4 regions of the Scopulibacillus cellulosilyticus genome follow, and region 4 is predicted to be linked to each of the others. Evidence: riboswitches for the same ligand, from Rfam matches in the RefSeq annotation. Region 4 holds a riboswitch; each other region holds the start of a gene.
The links. Region 4 has a riboswitch for S-adenosylmethionine ahead of mmuP (S-methylmethionine permease). Riboswitches for the same ligand answer to the same signal wherever they lie in the genome.
Positions count from the first base shown of each region.

Region 1 (4,958 bases), on a different contig from region 4:
ATGCCAACATAGGAAGTGCTTATCAGCAGACATAAAAATAAATAAATGGAAGTTATTAAATGGGCTATCTTATATGAAGATAGCCTCTATTTTTGACTTAATGAACTATTATTCAAAATGATCCCAGATTAAAAATCGTGTTCTAAGCTGGTTAAAGTGTCAATAATGGATGCTAAAAATTCCTTAACCTCACTGATGTGTGATTCATTAATGGATTCATTGAGAGAGATATTGATGGCATCTTGGAATTCTCCATTGTATTCACCATAAATGTAAGACAAATGCTGAGTAACAGAAGGCCGGTATTTCCTCCAGTGTTTATTGATTAAAAATAAAATAGCTTCACAATCCGTTTCTGGATGCTGTACATTAACATAAAAAGTGATTTTCAACTGACATCCCAAATTTGCTGTATCGGCATCAAGGATTTCTGCGGAAAGAGTTTGCGTGTTTGCACTAAGTGTGAGTTTGGCTGATACAGTCCCGTCTCTTTTTGTGAAAGTTAACGAGAAATCCCTGCTCATTTTTGCCAAATCAATGTTGTCAACACGATCAATGACTGATAAATTGCCATTTAAGTCCAGTTCATATACCGCACCTTCGATAACCACTTTTAAATTTTCATATATTGTCGGGTCGAACATAGTGGACTCCTTTGATTGCTTTGCTTGAATAATGGATAATAACACCATTTTATATTAAATGTCTCTTAAATAAAAATAAATAACTTATCCGTGGATACTCTTCATGATCCAATAACATCATTTTGAAGGGATTAACAAGCCCTTATTGACGAAAGTTTTTCTTTATTATTGAAATGGACAGAATAGAAAATCCACAGGTTCAATCCTGTGGATTTAAATTTTAGTATTTTTCTTCTTAGCTCTTTGTTCAAGCTGGGATTTCGGCTGTTGATCAGCAGTATCTTCAGATAAGCCTTGGGGATTAACTGAAGATGCAACTTTTCCTCGATGTGTACGGTTTTCTTCTCTATGTGTCATTAAAACACCTCCAGTAGTTATTTTTCCTAACTGGAGGTGTTTTTATCCGAGATTATTATGGTCGCATAGCTTCAAGGAAGCATATTCAGACAGCTGCTTTGTTCCCTTTACGAAAAGTACTTTAATTTTTATGCTTTAGAAACAGCCGCTTGCTCTCTTATTTTTTTGGCAGCTTCAACCATTGCCTTCAATGCGCCGACCACTTCATCTTTCTTTCTGGTTTTTAAGCCGCAGTCAGGGTTAATCCAGAATAATTCAGGATCAAGAACTTGAAGAGCGCGGTTTGAAATATCTTCAATTTCCTTAACTTCAGGTATACGCGGGCTATGGATGTCATATACGCCAAGGCCAATGCCTTTATCGTAACCTTTTTCTTCAAAAGTACGGATGATTTCTCCGTGGCTTCTGGCTGCCTCAATTGAAATAACATCGGCATCAAGAGCGCTGATTGCGTCAATGATGTCATCAAATTCCGAATAACACATATGTGTATGAATTTGTGTGCTGTCTTGAACTGAAGATGTTGACAGTCTAAAGGCATATACAGCCTTTTCAAGATATGCTTCCCATTTGTTTTGTTTTAAAGGAAGCCCTTCACGAAGCGCAGGTTCATCCACTTGAATCATCTTAATGCCTTCAGCCTCTAATGTTTCAACTTCTTTTCTTAGTGCTAAGGCAATTTGATAAGCGACTTCATAGCGCGGAATATCATCACGGACAAATGACCAATTTAATATTGTTTGCGGTCCAGTTAACATGCCTTTTACCGGTTTGTCAGTTAATGATTGCGCATAGACGCTTTCTTTAACAGTCATTGGCTCAATGAAATGGACATCTCCGTAAATTAACGGCGGTTTAACGCAGCGTGAGCCGTAAGATTGTACCCAGCCGTTAGAGGATGTATCAAAACCGCCCAGCTTTTCACCAAAATATTCAACCATGTCATTTCGTTCAAACTCGCCGTGAACGAAGACATCCAAACCGATTTCCTCTTGAAGGGCAATGGCTTCATCCATTTGTTCTTTAACGAAACGATCATATTCCTCATTGGTCCATTCACCATTTTTCCAAGCTCTTCTTGCCTTTCTGACTTCCGGTGTTTGCGGCAGGCTTCCGATTGTTGTTGTCGGTAAAAGCGGAAGCTGGAACTCTTGTTGCTGGATTTTATAACGTTCTTTGAACGATGAATTCCGATCGCTTGAAAAACCGGAGAGATTTCGAATGGCATCACGTACTTGAGTATTATTACGGCTGATTGATTGATTTAACGCTTCAATGGCTGTCGCACTTTGAGTGATTTCTGTTTCAACAGCGCTTTTGCCTTGGCTAAGCCCCTTAGTAAGCAAGGAGATTTCTTCAAGTTTTTCATCGGCGAAAGATAGTGCTTTTACTAATGTAGAATTAAGTTTAGTTTCATTCTTTACAGTAACAGGCACATGAAGCAAGCTTGAAGACGGTTGGACGAAAAGCGTTTCAATTCTTGTACTTTCAATGATATCTTCAAGCAATTCAAGCTTTGCTTGAAGGTTGGAACGCCAAATGTTTCGGCCGTCAATAATCCCTGCAGCAAGAACTTTATCCTTTGGAAAACCATATTTTTTAATTGAAGCAAGGTTCTCTCCTTCATCATGTACAAAGTCAAGTCCGACACCTTGTACAGGGAGATTTACAACTTCTTGATAATAATCTAATCCTTCAAAGTAAGTTTGCAGTAAAATATTTAGTTTAGTTAAAGAAGAAGAGAGTTTTTCATATACTTCTTTAAAAATTTCGATGTCTTCAGCTTGCAATGATGTCGCTAGAATAGGTTCATCAATTTGTACCCATTCAGCACCTTCCTTTTCAAGCTCTTGCAGAACTGTAATATAAAGCGGTACAAATTTATCAAGCAACGTCTTGAATTCTTCAGGCTTGTATCCTTTGGAAAGCTTTAAGTAAGTGATAGGGCCGAGTATGACCGGTTTTCCGTTGATGCCAAGCTTTTCTTTTGCTTCACGGAAAAACTTCAGCGGCCGGTTTTCTGTGATTTTTGGTTCAGCCTGATTAAGTTCAGGAACTATGTAGTGATAGTTTGTATTGAACCATTTAGTCATTTCTGATGCAACAGCCTTTTGATTGCCGCGTGCGATTGCGAAATAAGTATCAAGCGAAACCGGACCATCGCTGTATTCGAAGCGTTCTGGTATTACGCCGAACATAACAGATGTATCAAGGACGTGGTCATATAATGAAAAATCACCGACAGGAATAAGGTCAATGCCTTGATCCTTTTGTTTTTGCAGGTGATTAAGACGCAGCTTTTGAATATCTTCCAGAAAAGTTTCTTTGTCAATTTTACCTGACCAAAACTTTTCAAGTGTTCTTTTCCATTCCCTGTTTTCCCCAATCCTTGGATAGCCTAAATTAGAACTGATTACTGTTGTCATTTTCTCCCCAACTCCTTTTTTATTATGTCTCTTAAGTGTTAAAAGGGCCCCGCTACAAAGTAGAGAGGCCCCAATAAGATTAAACATCTTATTTTTCAAAGCAATCGCTTTGCAGGAATTGGCACCTTGTCCGGGACTCAGGTAAGCAAAAATAAGATGCTATTCTGAGTGCCGGACAGGTTGCCGGGCGTCAAAGGGCCAGTCCCTCAGCCTCTCTCAATAAGATGGGATATTCAAATCATTTAACTTAAAATGGAGTTTATCATGACAGTTTCCAATTGTCAAACTAATATTGAAACTTTTTATGCCTTATTAGTCCAATTGTACATAATAAAAGGATTGGCTTGTCGTAAAGAAGCTCAGATGTAAATAAAGGCTTGGCGTAAATCGCAAAACCAAGTTTTTCAAATAAAAAATCAAGAGATTTAAATTATGTAATTGACAATTAACTATTAACTGTCTACAATGAAAATCAAATTAAACCCAGTAAATAAGTTGGAAAACATGGTTTTGTTCTCTGATTGAAATAAAGAAAATTTAAAAAATAAAGGTAATGGAATTTATTGAGTACTTTCAAAAATGCTTGAGGGAGAGGTTCACGGTGGGTAAAGTTTATCTTGTTGGCGCAGGGCCTGGAGATCCTGATTTAATTACGGTAAAAGGGATGAATTGTATTAAAAAGGCCGATGTCATTTTATATGATCATTTGATTAATAAAGATTTACTGAATTATGCAGATCAGGCAGCTGATCTCATTTATTGCGGGAAATTGCCGAATTACCATACGATGAAACAAGAGACAATTAATCATTGGTTAGTGAAACTCGCTAAGGCCGGAAAGACTGTCACAAGATTAAAGGGCGGGGATCCTTTTGTTTTTGGCAGGGGCGGTGAAGAAGCTGAAATACTGGCTAAAAATAGCATTGATTTTGAGGTTGTTCCGGGTATTACCTCGGGGATAGCGGCATCTGCTTATGCGGGCATTCCGGTGACTCACCGGGACTTTAGCTCATCGGTCGCATTTGTAACGGGCCACCGCAGGGATGAGGAAGACGCGGAACACTATTGGCAGTGCCTGGCTAAAGGCATTGACACATTGGCCATTTATATGGGAGTCGGTCAGCTGCCTGACATTGCACAAAAGCTAATCGCTTATGGACGTCAAAAAACAACACCGGTCGCGCTCATCCACTGGGGTACAACAGAAGAACAGGAAACTGTTACAGGAACATTGGAAAATATTGTTGATAAGGCAAAACAATATCAAATAAAAAATCCGACAATGATAGTTGTCGGGGAAGTTGTACATCTCCGGGAAAAGATACAATGGTTTGAAAAAATTAATAAAAATGAAGCAGAGCGTTTGTCATCTTAACTCAGGAAAGTTGTGAGATTATGCAGGCGATTTTATACATTGGACATGGAAGCCGTGTTCCAGAAGCAACCAGGCAGGCAAGAGATTTTATCGAACAGTGCATAAAGCAAATTTCAGTGCCGATTCAGGAAATATGCTTTTTGGAACTGGCGGAAC
Region 1 is NZ_JBHTCO010000044.1:35,376-40,333, reverse strand. It holds gene ACFQRG_RS20565 (hypothetical protein) at 1-35, shown strand, start outside; gene ACFQRG_RS20560 (hypothetical protein) at 129-644, opposite strand; gene sspL (small, acid-soluble spore protein L) at 858-1,001, opposite strand; gene metE (5-methyltetrahydropteroyltriglutamate--homocysteine S-methyltransferase) at 1,130-3,427, opposite strand; SAM riboswitch class I at 3,513-3,653, opposite strand; gene cobA (uroporphyrinogen-III C-methyltransferase) at 4,029-4,802, shown strand; gene ACFQRG_RS20540 (sirohydrochlorin chelatase) at 4,823-4,958, shown strand, end outside.
Region 1: another riboswitch for S-adenosylmethionine. It lies ahead of metE (5-methyltetrahydropteroyltriglutamate--homocysteine S-methyltransferase); the one in region 4 lies ahead of mmuP (S-methylmethionine permease).

Region 2 (4,958 bases), on a different contig from region 4:
CCAAAGTGGGAATTAGCGAACAAAACAGGCTGGTCCGGTGACCGCCAACACGATGTCGGTATTCTTTATGCAGGTGATCGGACAGTAACAATCACAGCATTATCTCAAGGCGTTAATTCCGCTATTGCCTTAGATACATTGGCGAAGATTGGAAAAGGAATCTATTTGAACATAGGCTCTGATTGTGGATAACTTCAATTTTCGGGGTCTGACCCCAAAACTGTGGATAACAACATTAAATAATAGTTCCTGATATATAAGACTAAAATACGAGTTAATATTTCGAATTTTTCGGGTAAAGGTATATATCAACATTCTATCAATATATCCTTTAAAGGAGATGAATGAGAAATGGGGAATTATATTCGTATTGAAGGCAGTGAACGCATTCTGCCAAAAAATGCACGTAAAATTGATACGCTGGATCCTAATGAGCAGATGTCAGTAACGATATATTTGCGCCGCGGAAGCACAAAATCGAAATTAGAGAAAATGGTCAATGAAATGGCTGAGCGTCCGTTTTCCAAACGACAGCACCTATCACATGATGAATTTGCTGACGCTTATGGTGCAGATCCTGAAGATGTTAAGAAAATAGAAGAATTTGCCGATGAATATGATCTTAAAGTAGACGAAATAAATACTTCATCGGGAATTGTGGTTTTATCAGGAAAAGCCTCTTCTTTTAACCAAGCTTTTAATGTTGAGCTGGCAAACTATGAACATCCGGACTTTAATTACCGCGGTCATACAGGACATGTTTACATTCCTGAGAATCTTAATGATGTTGTCCAAGGGGTTTTTGGATTAGATAACCGGCCGCAGGCAAAACCCCACTTTCGCCTCCTAAAGGAGGATAATGCGGTATTAGATTCCCGTTCATCCGGCGTTTCCTATAAACCGACAGAAGTGGCAAAAATGTATAACTATCCTTCTGATATAGACTGCAGCAGCCAATGTATCGGGATTATTGAGCTGGGCGGCGGTTATCGGCAAGAAGATATCAAAACCTATTTTAAAGATCTTGGAGTATCGGAACCGCAATTGATCGATGTAAATGTTGACGGGGGAAAAAACAAGCCGACAGGTGATCCAAATGGTCCTGATGGAGAAGTTGTTCTGGATATTGAGATAGCCGCTGCAGTTGCCTCCGGGGTTAAAGTGGCAGTATATTTTGCACCAAATACTGATGCTGGTTTCTTAAAAGCAATCACGACAGCTATTCACGATAAAAAGAATAAACCATCGGTCCTTTCTATCAGCTGGGGAGCAGCTGAAAGTAATTGGACGAATCAGTCAATAAAAGCCATGAATCAAGCTTTTCACGATGCTGCAGCTCTTGGTGTGACAGTTTGCTGCGCATCAGGAGATAATGGTGCCTCTGATGGGGTAAACGATGGAAAGGCACATGTTGATTTTCCGGCTTCAAGCCCAAATGTTTTGGCATGCGGCGGAACGAAGCTTGAAGGTAACAACGGAGCAATTTCGCAAGAAGTAGTATGGAATGAAGGTAACAACGGTGCTACCGGAGGCGGGGTAAGCGACGTCTTTGAACTGCCGAAGTGGCAAGATAACGCTCATGTACCCACCTCTATTAATCCAGGCGGCAAAAAAGGAAGAGGGGTTCCAGATGTAGCCGGTGATGCGGACCCGGCGACAGGCTACAAAATTCTCGCCGATGGAAAACAATTTGTGGTTGGCGGAACAAGCGCTGTTGCACCGCTTTGGGCGGGATTGATTGCTAACATTAACCAAAAACTTGGAAAGCCGGTTGGCTTTATAAATCCGGCCCTCTATCAACTGTCTTCTGAGGACGGGGCTTTTCATGACATTACAAGCGGAAACAATGACAGCACAGATGAACATGGTTCATATAAAGCGAGTCAAGGATGGGATGCCTGCACAGGTCTCGGAAGTCCCGACGGTGCTAAATTGCTGAAAGCTTTAACCGATTCTGCACATAATTTATCAAAATAAGTAAAGAAAACTTGCCAATTGATACTTAAAGTTCAAAAAAGCCAATAAATTTTTTGAATAAGTATTGACATGAATTATATTTGGTGGTAACTTTTTATTTATACTTTCAGAAACTTCACTTTTAAATATTATTTTCAAAACTCTTATCAAGAGTGGCTGAGGGACTGGCCCTTTGACGCCCGGCAACCTGCCCGGCACTCAGGAAAGATTGACTTAGGTTAATGCTGAGTGTTGGGCAAGGTGCCAATTCCTGCAAAGCATCGATATGCTTTGGTAGATAAGATGTCGTTTGAGCGGACGGCAGGCCACTTCTTGATGGTCTGCCTTTTTTTATTTTTAGAGGATGTTCAAAAAGTCCGGGAAAAATAGCTGTCGAGACTGTAAGGTAAAGTGCTCCTGCGCCGGCGCTTCCTTGAACTTCCGACGCACAGGACGTGCTAGTACTGGCGTTGTCACATGGACGTGACGTTTTTAGCCAGTGTCGGCTCTTTTTGTCCTCCTTTTTGAACACACACTATTGGATAATGTGGAGGGGATTTCATTGACAAAGGAAAAAATTGAAACTGTATTAGCTCAAATTGGTAATTATAGCTGTCAGAGAACCGGGGCAATTAGTCCGCCTGTCTATTTTTCAACGGCTTATAGACATAAGGGTATCGGAGAGTCTACAGGATATGACTACACGAGAACCAAAAATCCGACCAGGGATGAATTAGAATCAGCAATTGCCAAACTTGAAGGCGGCGACCGGGGATTTGCGTTTAGTTCAGGCATGGCTGCCATACAAGCGATTATATCTTTGTTTGAAAGCGGGGATGAAGCCATCGTTTCTGCGGATCTTTACGGCGGAACATACCGTTTATTTGAAGATTGTGCCAGAAAATGGGGGATGAAGTTTCACTATAATGACCTTCAATGTCCGGATGAAGTAGAAAAACTTATTAATGATCGGACAAAGGCTATTTTTGTTGAAACACCAACCAATCCGCTTATGCAGGAAACGGATATTTCTTTACTTGCAAAAATCGCCAGAAAACATGAGTTAATTCTCATTGTCGATAATACCTTTTATACTCCGCTTTTGCAGCGGCCAATTGAGGAAGGCGCCGATCTTGTTATACACAGCGCGACAAAATATCTCGGCGGACATAATGATGTGTTGGCAGGGTTAATCGTAACCAAAGGCGAGGAGCTGTCTGAGAAAATTGGAAACTACCAAAATGCGGCAGGCGGCGTGTTGTCCCCTTTTGATTCATATCTTGTTATGAGAGGTATGAAGACACTCAGCCTTAGAATGAAACAGCATGATGAAAATGCCCGTAAGTTAGCTGAATATTTACAGAATCATCAAGCTGTTACTGATGTCTTATATCCCGGCCGGGGCGGCATGTTAAGTTTTCGGATTTTAAAAGAAGATTGGGTTAATCCTTTCTTGAAAAATTTACGGTTAATCGCTTTTGCAGAAAGTTTAGGAGGATTGGAAAGTTTTATCACCTATCCGGCTACACAAACCCATGCAGATGTTCCTGAAGAGATTCGCATTAAACAAGGCGTATGCAATCGTCTGCTTCGCTTTTCTGTAGGGATTGAACATACTGATGACTTAATTAGCGACCTGGATCAAGCATTTAAACATGCAGAAGAGGAGGCAGCGGAAAATGGAAAAACAGCCGTTTCAACTACAAACGAAACTCTTGCATAATACACAAAAGGTGGATCCTATAACAGGGGCGGTAAGCGTTCCGCTCAACCGCACATCAACATATCATCAATTTGATTTTGATAATTATGGAAAATATGATTACAGTCGTTCGGGAAATCCAACAAGGGATTCTCTTGAACAGGTGATTGCTGAACTTGACGGGGGCTATAAGGGTTTTGCCTTCGCTTCAGGGATGGCAGCCATATCAACAGCGCTAATGATCCTGTCTAAAGGTGACCATCTATTAATTTCTGAAGATGTTTATGGGGGAACATACCGGTTTGTCACTAAGGTGCTTCCGCGTTTCGGCGTTGATCATACGTTTGTTGACATGACGCAATTAGAGAATGTAGCAGCGAACATTCAGGACAATACAAAGGTTATCTATATAGAAACGCCGTCAAATCCGCTGATGAAAATTGCCGACATTCAGGGAATTGCCAAACTGGCTAAAGAAAATGATTGTTTAACCTTTGTTGATAATACTTTTATGACGCCGATTTTACAAAAGCCATTGGAACTTGGGGCAGATGTCGTTTTGTACAGTGCGACAAAATTTATTTCCGGACATAGTGATTGTATTGCCGGTCTCGCCGTAGCCGGGAATAAAGAATTAGCTGAACAAATCTACTTTTTACAAAATACGATCGGCGCTGTCCTTGGTCCGGATGATTCGTGGCTTGTCTTAAGAGGTTTAAAGACACTTTACGTCCGGATGGCGCAATCTTCCCGTTCAGCACAGCAAATTGCTGAATTTTTATCTAACCATCCAGCTGTTAAAGAAGTCTACTATCCCGGCTTAAATAATCATCCGGGCTGGGCTGTTCACAGAGCGCAAAGTCATGGACCCGGCGCTGTTCTATCATTTTCATTGACAGATGAACAGGCGGTTCGCAGCTTTACTCAACATGCCGAGATTACTGTCTTTTCCGTAAGCCTTGGTGCGGTTGAATCAATTTTATCTTATCCGGCAAAAATGTCGCACGCGGCAATGCCAAAGGAAGAACGGGAAAAAAGAGGAATTACAGACGGTCTTCTTCGTTTATCTGTCGGGTTAGAAAATCCGGATGATATTATAAAAGATTTTGAGGCGGCGCTTCATGCGGCAGGGAGATCAAGTGAAATAGAAATAGGAGGCTAAGACATGGGCTTTTTGGAAGAATTAAAGACCGGTATTTTAATAGCGGACGGTGCAATGGGGACGATGCTGTATGCTAACGGCATCGACCGTTGCTTTGAAGAATTAAATCTCTCTGAGCCGGAACAAGTACTAAATGTA
Region 2 is NZ_JBHTCO010000044.1:26,359-31,316, reverse strand. It holds gene ACFQRG_RS20520 (serine hydrolase) at 1-192, shown strand, start outside; gene ACFQRG_RS20515 (S53 family peptidase) at 352-1,977, shown strand; SAM riboswitch class I at 2,118-2,261, shown strand; gene ACFQRG_RS20510 (methionine biosynthesis PLP-dependent protein) at 2,519-3,679, shown strand; gene metC (cystathionine beta-lyase) at 3,636-4,820, shown strand; gene ACFQRG_RS20500 (bifunctional homocysteine S-methyltransferase/methylenetetrahydrofolate reductase) at 4,824-4,958, shown strand, end outside.
Region 2: another riboswitch for S-adenosylmethionine. It lies ahead of ACFQRG_RS20510 (methionine biosynthesis PLP-dependent protein); the one in region 4 lies ahead of mmuP (S-methylmethionine permease).

Region 3 (4,958 bases), on a different contig from region 4:
TATTATGCAACCATTGGGCAAATTAAACTTAAAGATAATTACCTTGAAACAAATGGACCAATACTTATTCATGAGATACCAAAAGATATTAAGCATTCTAATCAATACAGCTTTATGATGAAGGATAATGTACTTCAATACAGCCTGGAACGCATTTGTGAAAAGTTTTTAAAAAAGCCTTAGGGTCGGTACCCTAAGGCTTTTGATAATATGTTATTCTAAGAAGATTCAGGGGCAATAATTTATCTAGGTCCGGCTGCTTTAATTTCTTCAGAGACATGTTTGAATTTCTTGAAGTTGTCTTTGAACTTTTTGGCAAGCTCGCGGGCCTTTTCTTCGTATGCTTCTTGGCTTGGCCAAGTCTTGCTTGGCTGCAGGACATGATCAGGAACACCTGGGCAATGAAGCGGAATATTTAATCCGAAAATAGGGTCGAGCATTGATTCTTCGTTACTTAGTTCACCGTGTAATGCAGCTTGAACCATCGCTCTTGTATAGGCGAGATTAATACGTTTGCCTTCACCGTATGCACCGCCGGTCCAGCCGGTATTAACGAGATAAACGTCCACTTGATGACCGTCAATTTTTTCTCCAAGCATACTAGCGTATTTTGCTGCTTCTAAAGGTAAAAATGGTGAGCCGAAGCATGTAGAGAAAGTCGCTTCAGGTGAAGTAACGCCTCTTTCTGTACCTGCTAATTTGCTCGTATAACCTGATAAGAAATGGTACATTGCTTGCTCTTTTGTAAGTTTGCTAATCGGCGGCAGAACACCAAAAGCATCAGCTGTTAAGAAGATAATGGTGTTAGGATGGCCGGCAAGGCTTGGTAAAATAACATTCGGTACATTGTGAATGTCATAAGCTGCACGTGTATTTTCCGTATATTTATTATCATCGTAATCAGGTTCGCGGGACTGTTCATCAACAACGACATTCTCTAAGACAGAACCATAACGAATGGCATTCCAAATTTGCGGTTCTTTTTCCTCAGACAAATGAATTGTTTTGGCATAACACCCGCCCTCAATGTTAAATACACCGCTGGCAGACCAGCCATGCTCGTCATCACCAATAAGCTTTCGGTTTGGATCATTTGATAATGTTGTTTTGCCGGTTCCTGAAAGACCAAAGAATAATGCCACGTCACCCTCTTCGCCAACGTTTGCGGAACAATGCATAGATAGGATGTCTTGATTTGGCAAAATGTAATTCATAACGCTGAATATTGACTTTTTCATTTCTCCGGCATATTGTGTACCGCCAATTAATACAACGCGTCTTTTAAATGATATGATAATGAATGCTTCAGAGTGTGTGCCATCAACTTCAGGATCGGCTTTAAAGCCTGGTGCCGAGACAATCGTGAACTCAGCGCTGTGAGTTTTTAATTCTTCAGCTGTCGGACGGATAAAAAGCTGTTGGGCAAATAAATTATGCCAAGCGTATTCATTGACAACTTGCAATGATAGGCGCGATTCAGGGTCTGCCCCTGCAAAACCGCGGAAAACAAAGCGTTCTTCTCTTTTTTTCAGATAATCAATCACTTTGAAATATAATTTCTCGAAAACACTTTCATCAATAGGCTGATTGTTTCCCCAGTCAATTGTACCTTCAATTTCCGGCTCTTTTACAATAAACTTATCTTTAGGGGAGCGTCCAGTATATTTTCCGGTATTTGCCGCCAGGGCACCGGTATTTGTTAAAATGGCTTCTTTTTTCTCTAAAGCTTTCTCGATAAGGTGTGAAACCGATAAATTCATATACGTATGATCTAATTTTAGGCATTCATCTAATTTTGAAGTAAATGGCATTGTTTTCATAGTTAAAAACCATCCTTTGTGTTAATTTCAATCCTTTATAAGTTAGAATTAGTATAACATATTTTATTCTTTAGTCCATACTAATTGCGAATTATTTTTAAAAAATATACGTTGGAACATATAAATGGGTATTGTCCTAAGTAAATGGGGATTTTTGATGGTTATTTCAGATATAATAATGATATCTCTAATTTTTCAATCCAACATATTTAACTATCTAAATAGTATAACCTAAAATATATTAATTGTATTTAGACAATTTGATTGTTTATTGACAGTTGTTGTCGCCTGCGCTATTCTTAGTAAAAACGGCTGCTCTTATCCTGAGTAGGTGGAGGGACAGGCCCTGTGAAACCCGGCAACCACCCGGCGCCTAAATAGCGTAATCAGCGCAGTTCTGAGTGCTGGGAACGGTGCTAACCTGCAAGGTTAGTTCAACCTTGACGATAAGAGGCGAGAGTTATAATGTCCTTGTCCTCAGTTGGAAAGGGCTTTTTTCATGCAAATTTTCAGGGGCACGAGTACCGTTTTCATAACATATTATTTCATTATTATATTTTGGGAGGATTAGGATGACAAAAAAATATTCTAGACGTTTGTTCACTTCTGAGTCTGTAACAGAAGGCCATCCTGATAAGATTTGCGACCAAATTTCGGATGCCATTTTGGATGAAATCATTAAGAGTGATCCAAATGCGCGTGTCGCCTGTGAAACTACAGTCAGTACAGGATTGGTTCTAGTTGCTGGAGAGATTACGACTTCAACCTATGTTGACATACCTAAGGTTGTCAGAGAAACAGTTCGTGAAATTGGTTATGACCGGGCGAAATACGGTTTCGATTCAGAAACTTGCGCGGTATTAACATCAATTAATGAACAATCTCCTGACATTGCCCAAGGCGTTAACCAGTCACTTGAAGCGCGTGAAGGCCAAATGACTGATGACGAAATAGAGGCAATTGGCGCAGGTGACCAAGGGCTGATGTTCGGCTTTGCTGTTAATGAAACACCTGAATTAATGCCGCTGCCAATTTCGCTTTCCCATCAGCTGTCAAGACGCCTGGCTGAAGTGAGAAAGAACGAAACAGTTCCTTATTTAAGACCGGATGGAAAAACACAAGTAACTGTTGAGTATAATGAAGAAGGAAAACCTGAACGTGTTGATACAATCGTTATTTCCACTCAGCACCACCCGGAAATAACATTAGAACAAATTAAAGAAGATCTTATCAACCACGTCATTAAACCGATCGTACCTGAAGAATTAATTGATGAAAATACAAAGTATTTTATTAATCCGACAGGGCGATTTGTTATCGGCGGACCTCAAGGCGATGCCGGTTTAACAGGCCGTAAAATCATTGTTGACACTTACGGGGGATATGCCCGTCACGGCGGCGGTGCTTTCTCCGGAAAAGATGCTACTAAGGTTGACCGTTCCGCGGCTTATGCAGCGCGTTATGTCGCAAAAAATATTGTTGCGGCCGGATTAGCAGATAAATGCGAAGTCCAACTTGCTTATGCTATTGGTGTTGCAGAGCCGGTATCTATCTCCATTGATACTTTTGAAACCGGCAAGGTAACCGAAGAACGCCTTGTTGAACTTGTTCGCAAACATTTTGACCTTCGTCCGGCAGGTATTATTAAAATGCTTGACCTTAGAAGACCTATTTATAAACAAACAGCAGCTTATGGACACTTCGGCCGTACTGATGTTGATTTGCCATGGGAACAAACAGACAAAGCCGAACTTCTTAAAACCGAAGCTTAAAAAAGCAAGAGGAGCTGATCACAATCAGCTCCTCTTTTTATAAACTACTCTTCTGTAATCTGCCTTTTATATGCCTGCCCTTTTTCGACATATTCACGGCGGATCCTTGCCATGTCCTGGATATCTGCTTCATTTAAAGGCCGGATGACCTTTGCAGGACGTCCAAAAGCCAGTACATTCGGAGGGATGACTTTTCCTTGAGGAACAAGGCTTCCCGCACCTATAAATGCCCCTTCTCCAATTTCTGCGCCGTCAAGGATAATAGATCCCATGCCAATCAAACAATTCTTACGTAAAATCGAACTATGAATGGTCACCTGATGACCGACTGTCACATCGTCTTCTATGATAAGCGTACGATTAGGGCTTTGGTGCAGCATGCTTAAATCTTGAATGTTAACCCTGTTGCCAATACGCGTCGGTGCGACATCACCGCGTATAACCGTTCCAAACCAAATGCTCGATTCTTCCCCAATCTTGACATCACCGCTGATAACAGCATCCGGCGCAATAAATGCGCTTGTTGAAATTTCAGGGTAAACCCCATTGTATGGTAAGATCATATGTATTCACCTCCTGATAACTTAGTATAATAAAGTAAAGCCTCTATTAATGGGAGGGTTTTTTCTCCCGCTAACGGTTAGCAGAACAAATCGGATAAAGAAAGTATGAAAAAATTATAACATATAAGGGGTGGCACAAGTGTGGGCTTGGGAAACCAAAAATGTGCCTAAAGGCGTTATCGTCATTGTTCATGGTTCCGGCGAGCATCATGGGCGTTACCAGTGGCTAAGAGATCAATGGCTGAATGCGGGATTCCATGTTGTCATGGGGGACTTGCCCGGCCACGGAAAAAGCCCGTCAAAAAAAGGACATATCGAAAGCTTTAATGAATATATTAATTCAATTGAATTTTGGGTAAAGGACGGAAAAAAGTTTCAGCTGCCATTATTTCTTCTCGGCCACAGCCTGGGCGGATTGTCGATAATAAGAATGTTGCAAGAAAAAAGAATACACGTTCAAGGTGTTGTTTTATCTTCGCCTTGCTTAGGGCTTACTTTTCCTTTTCCGGCACTGTTAAAGAAAACAGGATATTTATTAAACGAAATAGCACCGGAATTATTAATTCCTACCAAAAGATCGGCAGGCAACAAAAAGGCAACCCGTAATGAAGAGGTTTTAAAAAGAGATGCTGAAGACCCTCTTATGCTTACAAAAATTTCAGCGCGGTGGTATTGGGAATTAGAAACTGCGATGGAAGAAGCTTTTCAAAATATAGATAAATTCCCGGACCTTCCTATGCTTATTTTACAAGCAGGAGATGATAAAATAGTTAATAAGCATTCAGTTAAAGAATGGTTCGACT
Region 3 is NZ_JBHTCO010000014.1:13,493-18,450, forward strand. It holds gene ytkD (RNA deprotection pyrophosphohydrolase) at 1-183, shown strand, start outside; gene pckA (phosphoenolpyruvate carboxykinase (ATP)) at 243-1,811, opposite strand; SAM riboswitch class I at 2,136-2,273, shown strand; gene metK (methionine adenosyltransferase) at 2,393-3,592, shown strand; gene ACFQRG_RS11355 (gamma carbonic anhydrase) at 3,637-4,155, opposite strand; gene ACFQRG_RS11360 (alpha/beta hydrolase) at 4,295-4,958, shown strand, end outside.
Region 3: another riboswitch for S-adenosylmethionine. It lies ahead of metK (methionine adenosyltransferase); the one in region 4 lies ahead of mmuP (S-methylmethionine permease).

Region 4 (4,958 bases):
ATAAAGATGGAAGTCTTTATCCGGCTCCTTTTTAATTTTTGAAATAATTTGTTATTTACAGCCCATAAATTAAGTAGTATATTCGTAATTATAACAATTTGCTAACATAATTTTTACTATTTCGACAAGAACAGACTCTAGGGGTGAAAAAAATGTCAACACAATATCAAAAGCAACAACAAGCTGCAGTTGTCGATCGGATGAACCGCCTTCCGATGTCCAAGTATTTTCTTAAATTTGTAGCCAAGCTTTCTATCGGAGGCTTTTTTGAGTTTTATGAGTTATTTTTAGTCGGCTCCATCGGTGCGGCACTTATAGATGAAAAATTATTAACGACAGGGAGCATGGCTTACTTTGTTGGCGCCGGTTTTTTAGGTATGTTTTTTGGGACTTTAATTTTTGGATATGTCAGTGATAAAGTCGGCAGGCGCAACGGTTATATTTACTCGCTTCTTATATACTCTATTTTTACTATTTGTATGGCCTTCGCACCATCTGCTGTATGGCTCGACATATTTCGGTTATGTGCCGGATTTGGTGTTGGCGCACAATTAGTGATCATTGACACTTATATTACTGAGATGACGCCTTCATCGAAACGCGGTTTTTATATCGCGTATAGTCAATTTATTACATTTTGGGCTGTTCCTATTGTTACCCTGCTGGCCTATCTGCTTGTTCCAACACATTTCTTAATGGATGGATGGCGCTGGGTTGTATTGATCGGTGGACTTGGTGCTGTTTTTGTTTGGTGGATTCGACTTGGTCTCCCGGAATCGCCGCGCTGGCAAGAGCAGCATGGTCAAATAGACAAAGCTGATCAAACGATGAAACATTTGGAGAAAATGATTGAACAAGAAGTCGGTTTACTGCCGCCTGTCCAACACAAAGAAGTTAAGGCGGAAGAGAAGGGGAAGTTCTCAGAAATATGGAAACCGCCGTACAGATCGCGGACAATTATGCTGTTAGTTTTCAATCTATTTCAAACTATCGGATTTTACGGGTTTGCTTCCTGGGTACCGACTTTATTAGTAAGTGAGGGTATTACGCTCGTCCATTCACTCTTCTATACATTTATCATGGCTTTGGCAAATCCATTTGGCCCAATTTTAGGTATGTTAACATCAGACCGGCTTGAAAGAAAGTGGATGATCGTTGTTATTTCAATCGCAATCGCTGTGGCTGGTACTATTTTTTCTTTGACTAGAATACCTTCTTTGATTATTCTAATGGGAATTATTATTACGCTTCTTAATAACTGGTTCAGCACTTTATTCCATTCTTACCAGGCGGAGTTATATCCAACACGCATTCGTGCCACCGGTGTCGGATTTACGTATGGTTGGAGCCGATTAAGTTCTGTATTCTCGGGATTCATCATCGCTGGATTGCTTCATGAATTTGGTGTTGTCGGTGTCTTTGGGTTTATCTCGGTTGCTATGTTGATTGTGGCCATTTCAATCGGAGGTTTTGGGCCTAAGACAAATAAGAAGGAGTTAGAGGAGATTTAGTAACTAAAATAAAAAAATATATAGTAAAATGCAGATTTACAATGTTAAGATTCCCTAGTTTAAAATCTCAATTTATCTTTATGTTTCATAGATAAATTGGGATTCTTTTTATACGTTAGGAAAAAATTTGCAGCAGTAGATGCCAATTTTACGCAGAGGCAAGTAAACGCAACAGACATCTGTAAAAGATTTACCATTAAAGAATTAGATTAAGTGCTAGAAGGACCATAATTTGTAAAAGTGCAGAATTCTCTTGACGTTTAATTCGTAAATTGATAAAGTTATTAAAAAATATTTCTTATCCAGAGAGGCGGAGGGACTGGCCCTATGAAACCTCAGCAACAGATCTATTAAGATACTGTGCTAATTCCAGTGGGTGATAAACCCTGATAGATAAGAGCGTACGTTTTTATTTGTCGGTAACGCACTCTTCTTTAGAGTGTGTTTTTGTTTTTTCTGGATGATGAAGAAGGAGAGTATGATGGGTAACGAAGGAAAGCAGGAATTTCAAAGGAAAATGAAAGTAAGACATCTTGTTATGCTGTCTCTTGGCGGGGTTATTGGAACCGGATTATTTCTTAGTTCAGGTTATACCATCCAACAGGCCGGCCCATTTGGCACCATTCTCGCGTATCTGATTGGAGCAGTAGTCGTTTATCTGGTCATGTTATGTTTAGGGGAATTATCTGTACATATGCCTGAGACGGGTGCCTTTCACAGCTATGCTGCGAAATACATTGGGCCAGGAACAGGTTATACAGTTGCTTGGTTGTATTGGCTGACTTGGACTGTTTCATTAGGTTCTGAGTTTACAGCTGCAGGTTTGCTTATGCAACGATGGTTTCCATCTATTAATGTATGGATATGGAGTGCACTATTTGCCATTTTGATCTTTTTATTAAATGCGCTGACGGTTAAGTTTTTCGCTGAATCGGAGTTCTGGTTTGCTTCTGTAAAGGTCATAGCAATTGTCGTATTTATTATTTTAGGCGTAGCAGCAATGGTAGGCATTATTCCAATGAAGAATTCACAGGCAGCTCCATTCTTTTCTAACTTTATCAGTGCCGGATTATTTCCTAATGGTACTTTTGCTATTATCATGACAATGCTTGCAGTCAATTTTGCCTTTTCTGGAACTGAATTAATTGGCATTGCAGCTGGAGAAACGAAAAATCCGGCCAAGACTATCCCAAAGGCTATTCGCACAACATTGTGGAGATTGGTCATCTTTTTTGTAGGAACGATCGTTATTTTATCTGCATTATTGCCAATGTCGGATGCGGGAGTATTAAAAAGCCCTTTTGTAGCAGTTTTCGAACGAATTGGAGTGCCATACGCAGCTGATATTATGAATTTTGTTATTTTGACAGCCATTTTGTCTGCGGCAAACTCTGGTTTATATGCTTCTTCCCGAATGCTTTGGTCACTAGCAAATAAAAAGACTATATCGCCGGTTTTCGCAAAGTTAACCAAACGGGGTGTACCGCTGGTCGCTATTATTTTTAGTATGATAGGCGGCGGTTTAGCTTTGCTCTCAAGTATTTTTGCACCAGGAACTGTGTATATCGTGCTTGTATCTATTTCGGGTTTAGCTGTGGTTATTGTTTGGATGAGTATCAGTGTTTCGCAATTTCTATTTCGCAGACAATATATTAAAGAGGGAAATTCAGTACAGGATTTGGCCTACCGTACACCGCTATATCCTATTGTACCAATCGCTTCTTTTGTACTTTGTCTTGCTTCATGTATTGGCATTGCATTTGACCCTACACAACGAATCGCCCTTTATTGCGGTATTCCGTTTATTTTTATTTGCTATGGAAGTTATTATTTCACGCAAAGATTGAAGAAGAGAGGAGTAAAATATGTTAACAAAACTCAATCCCATTGATGCTATTTTACGAGATTATTCAGTTATGATTCTGGATGGCGCTTTAGCTACAGAACTTGAACGGTATGGCTGCAATTTGAATGACCCTCTTTGGTCTGCGCGAGTACTGCTGGAAAGTCCAGAAGTGATTTACCAGGTTCATGCTGACTATTTTCGTGCGGGGGCTGATTGTGCAATCACCGCAAGCTATCAAGCTACTATTAATGGATTTTCTAAACGTGGAATACAAGAAAAAGAGGCTTTAGAGTTAATTAAAAAGACTGTACTGCTTGCCAGCAAAGCAAGAGATGATTTTTGGCAGCAAGATATGCAGGCATTTAGACCGAAGCCATTGGTTGCGGCATCGGTAGGGCCTTATGGGGCATATCTTGCAGATGGTTCAGAATATGCAGGAAACTATAATGTTACAGATGAAACATTAGCGGAATTTCATCGTACAAGAATGGCAGCTTTGATCGAAGCAGGTGCTGATTTAATAGCGTTTGAAACAATTCCTTCTCTGCAAGAAGCAAAGATATTAGCCTCATTATTAAAAGACTTTCCGGAATCATATGCCTGGTTATCTTTCTCTTTGAAAAATAACAAGACAATCAGTGACGGTACCTTGTTGGAAGAGTGTGCAAAAATGTTTAATGATCATGATCAAATTGCCGCAATTGGCATCAATTGCGCCCCAGCATCGTTTGTCACAGAAGCCATCAATGTGTTAAGTACAAATACGAAGAAGCCAATTATCGTTTATCCGAATTCCGGTGAAAACTATGATCCGGAAACTAAAACATGGCATGGCCAAGAATCATGTCAGTCTTTCGATGTTTAAGCCAAGGAATGGTACGATGCAGGAGCACGATTAATCGGAGGATGCTGCAGAACAGAACCCCATCATATTAAGGAGATTGCAAATAAATTGCGTTAACCTCTAGAGTATATAGTAATATCCAAGTCCATACAAAAGTCTATTAATAAGTAGGTGGAAAATATTTTGTCGGCTTAGATAGAGCAACAAAACCGATTTCCTAAAATAAGGGAATCGGTTTTAAGTATGATTGATATTCTTTTTCATAAATGATTTCTTTCTAATTTACATGTTTTATTTGTGTTTGTTTTTAGTCCAGAGTAAAATTGTAAATTTTTAGCTAAGCGATTATATATACATGTCAATTCTCTTATCCCATTTATAGACATAGTTTTTTTGATTAATTATATTCAATTAAATAGTCTGAACTAAGATGCTTGCAATGATAACTGATGCGGTGGTGACGGTTGTGAAGCCGCCGACAAGCATTGGTGTAAGGATTTCATTAAAAATGGTTTTCTGTTCTGCTTCGTTATCAGCGACACTGCGGCTGATTTCCTCACAGAGCAGATAGTCACCGGGGAATCCGAATAAAGCTGTTAAGGCTACTGCAATCCCTTTATTCATGTTCCACTTCATTAATTTTGCCCCAACAAAGCCGCCTGCGATAATCCCGACAATACCTATTGCCATAATGGCGAGAACGACCGGTAAATAGCCAACAAACATATGGATCGTTACATCATTCATAGAGCTCATC
Region 4 is NZ_JBHTCO010000043.1:70,013-74,970, reverse strand. It holds gene ACFQRG_RS20040 (MFS transporter) at 153-1,511, shown strand; SAM riboswitch class I at 1,807-1,911, shown strand; gene mmuP (S-methylmethionine permease) at 1,993-3,402, shown strand; partial or broken gene mmuM (homocysteine S-methyltransferase) at 3,377-4,318, shown strand; gene ACFQRG_RS20025 (hypothetical protein) at 4,613-4,958, opposite strand, start outside.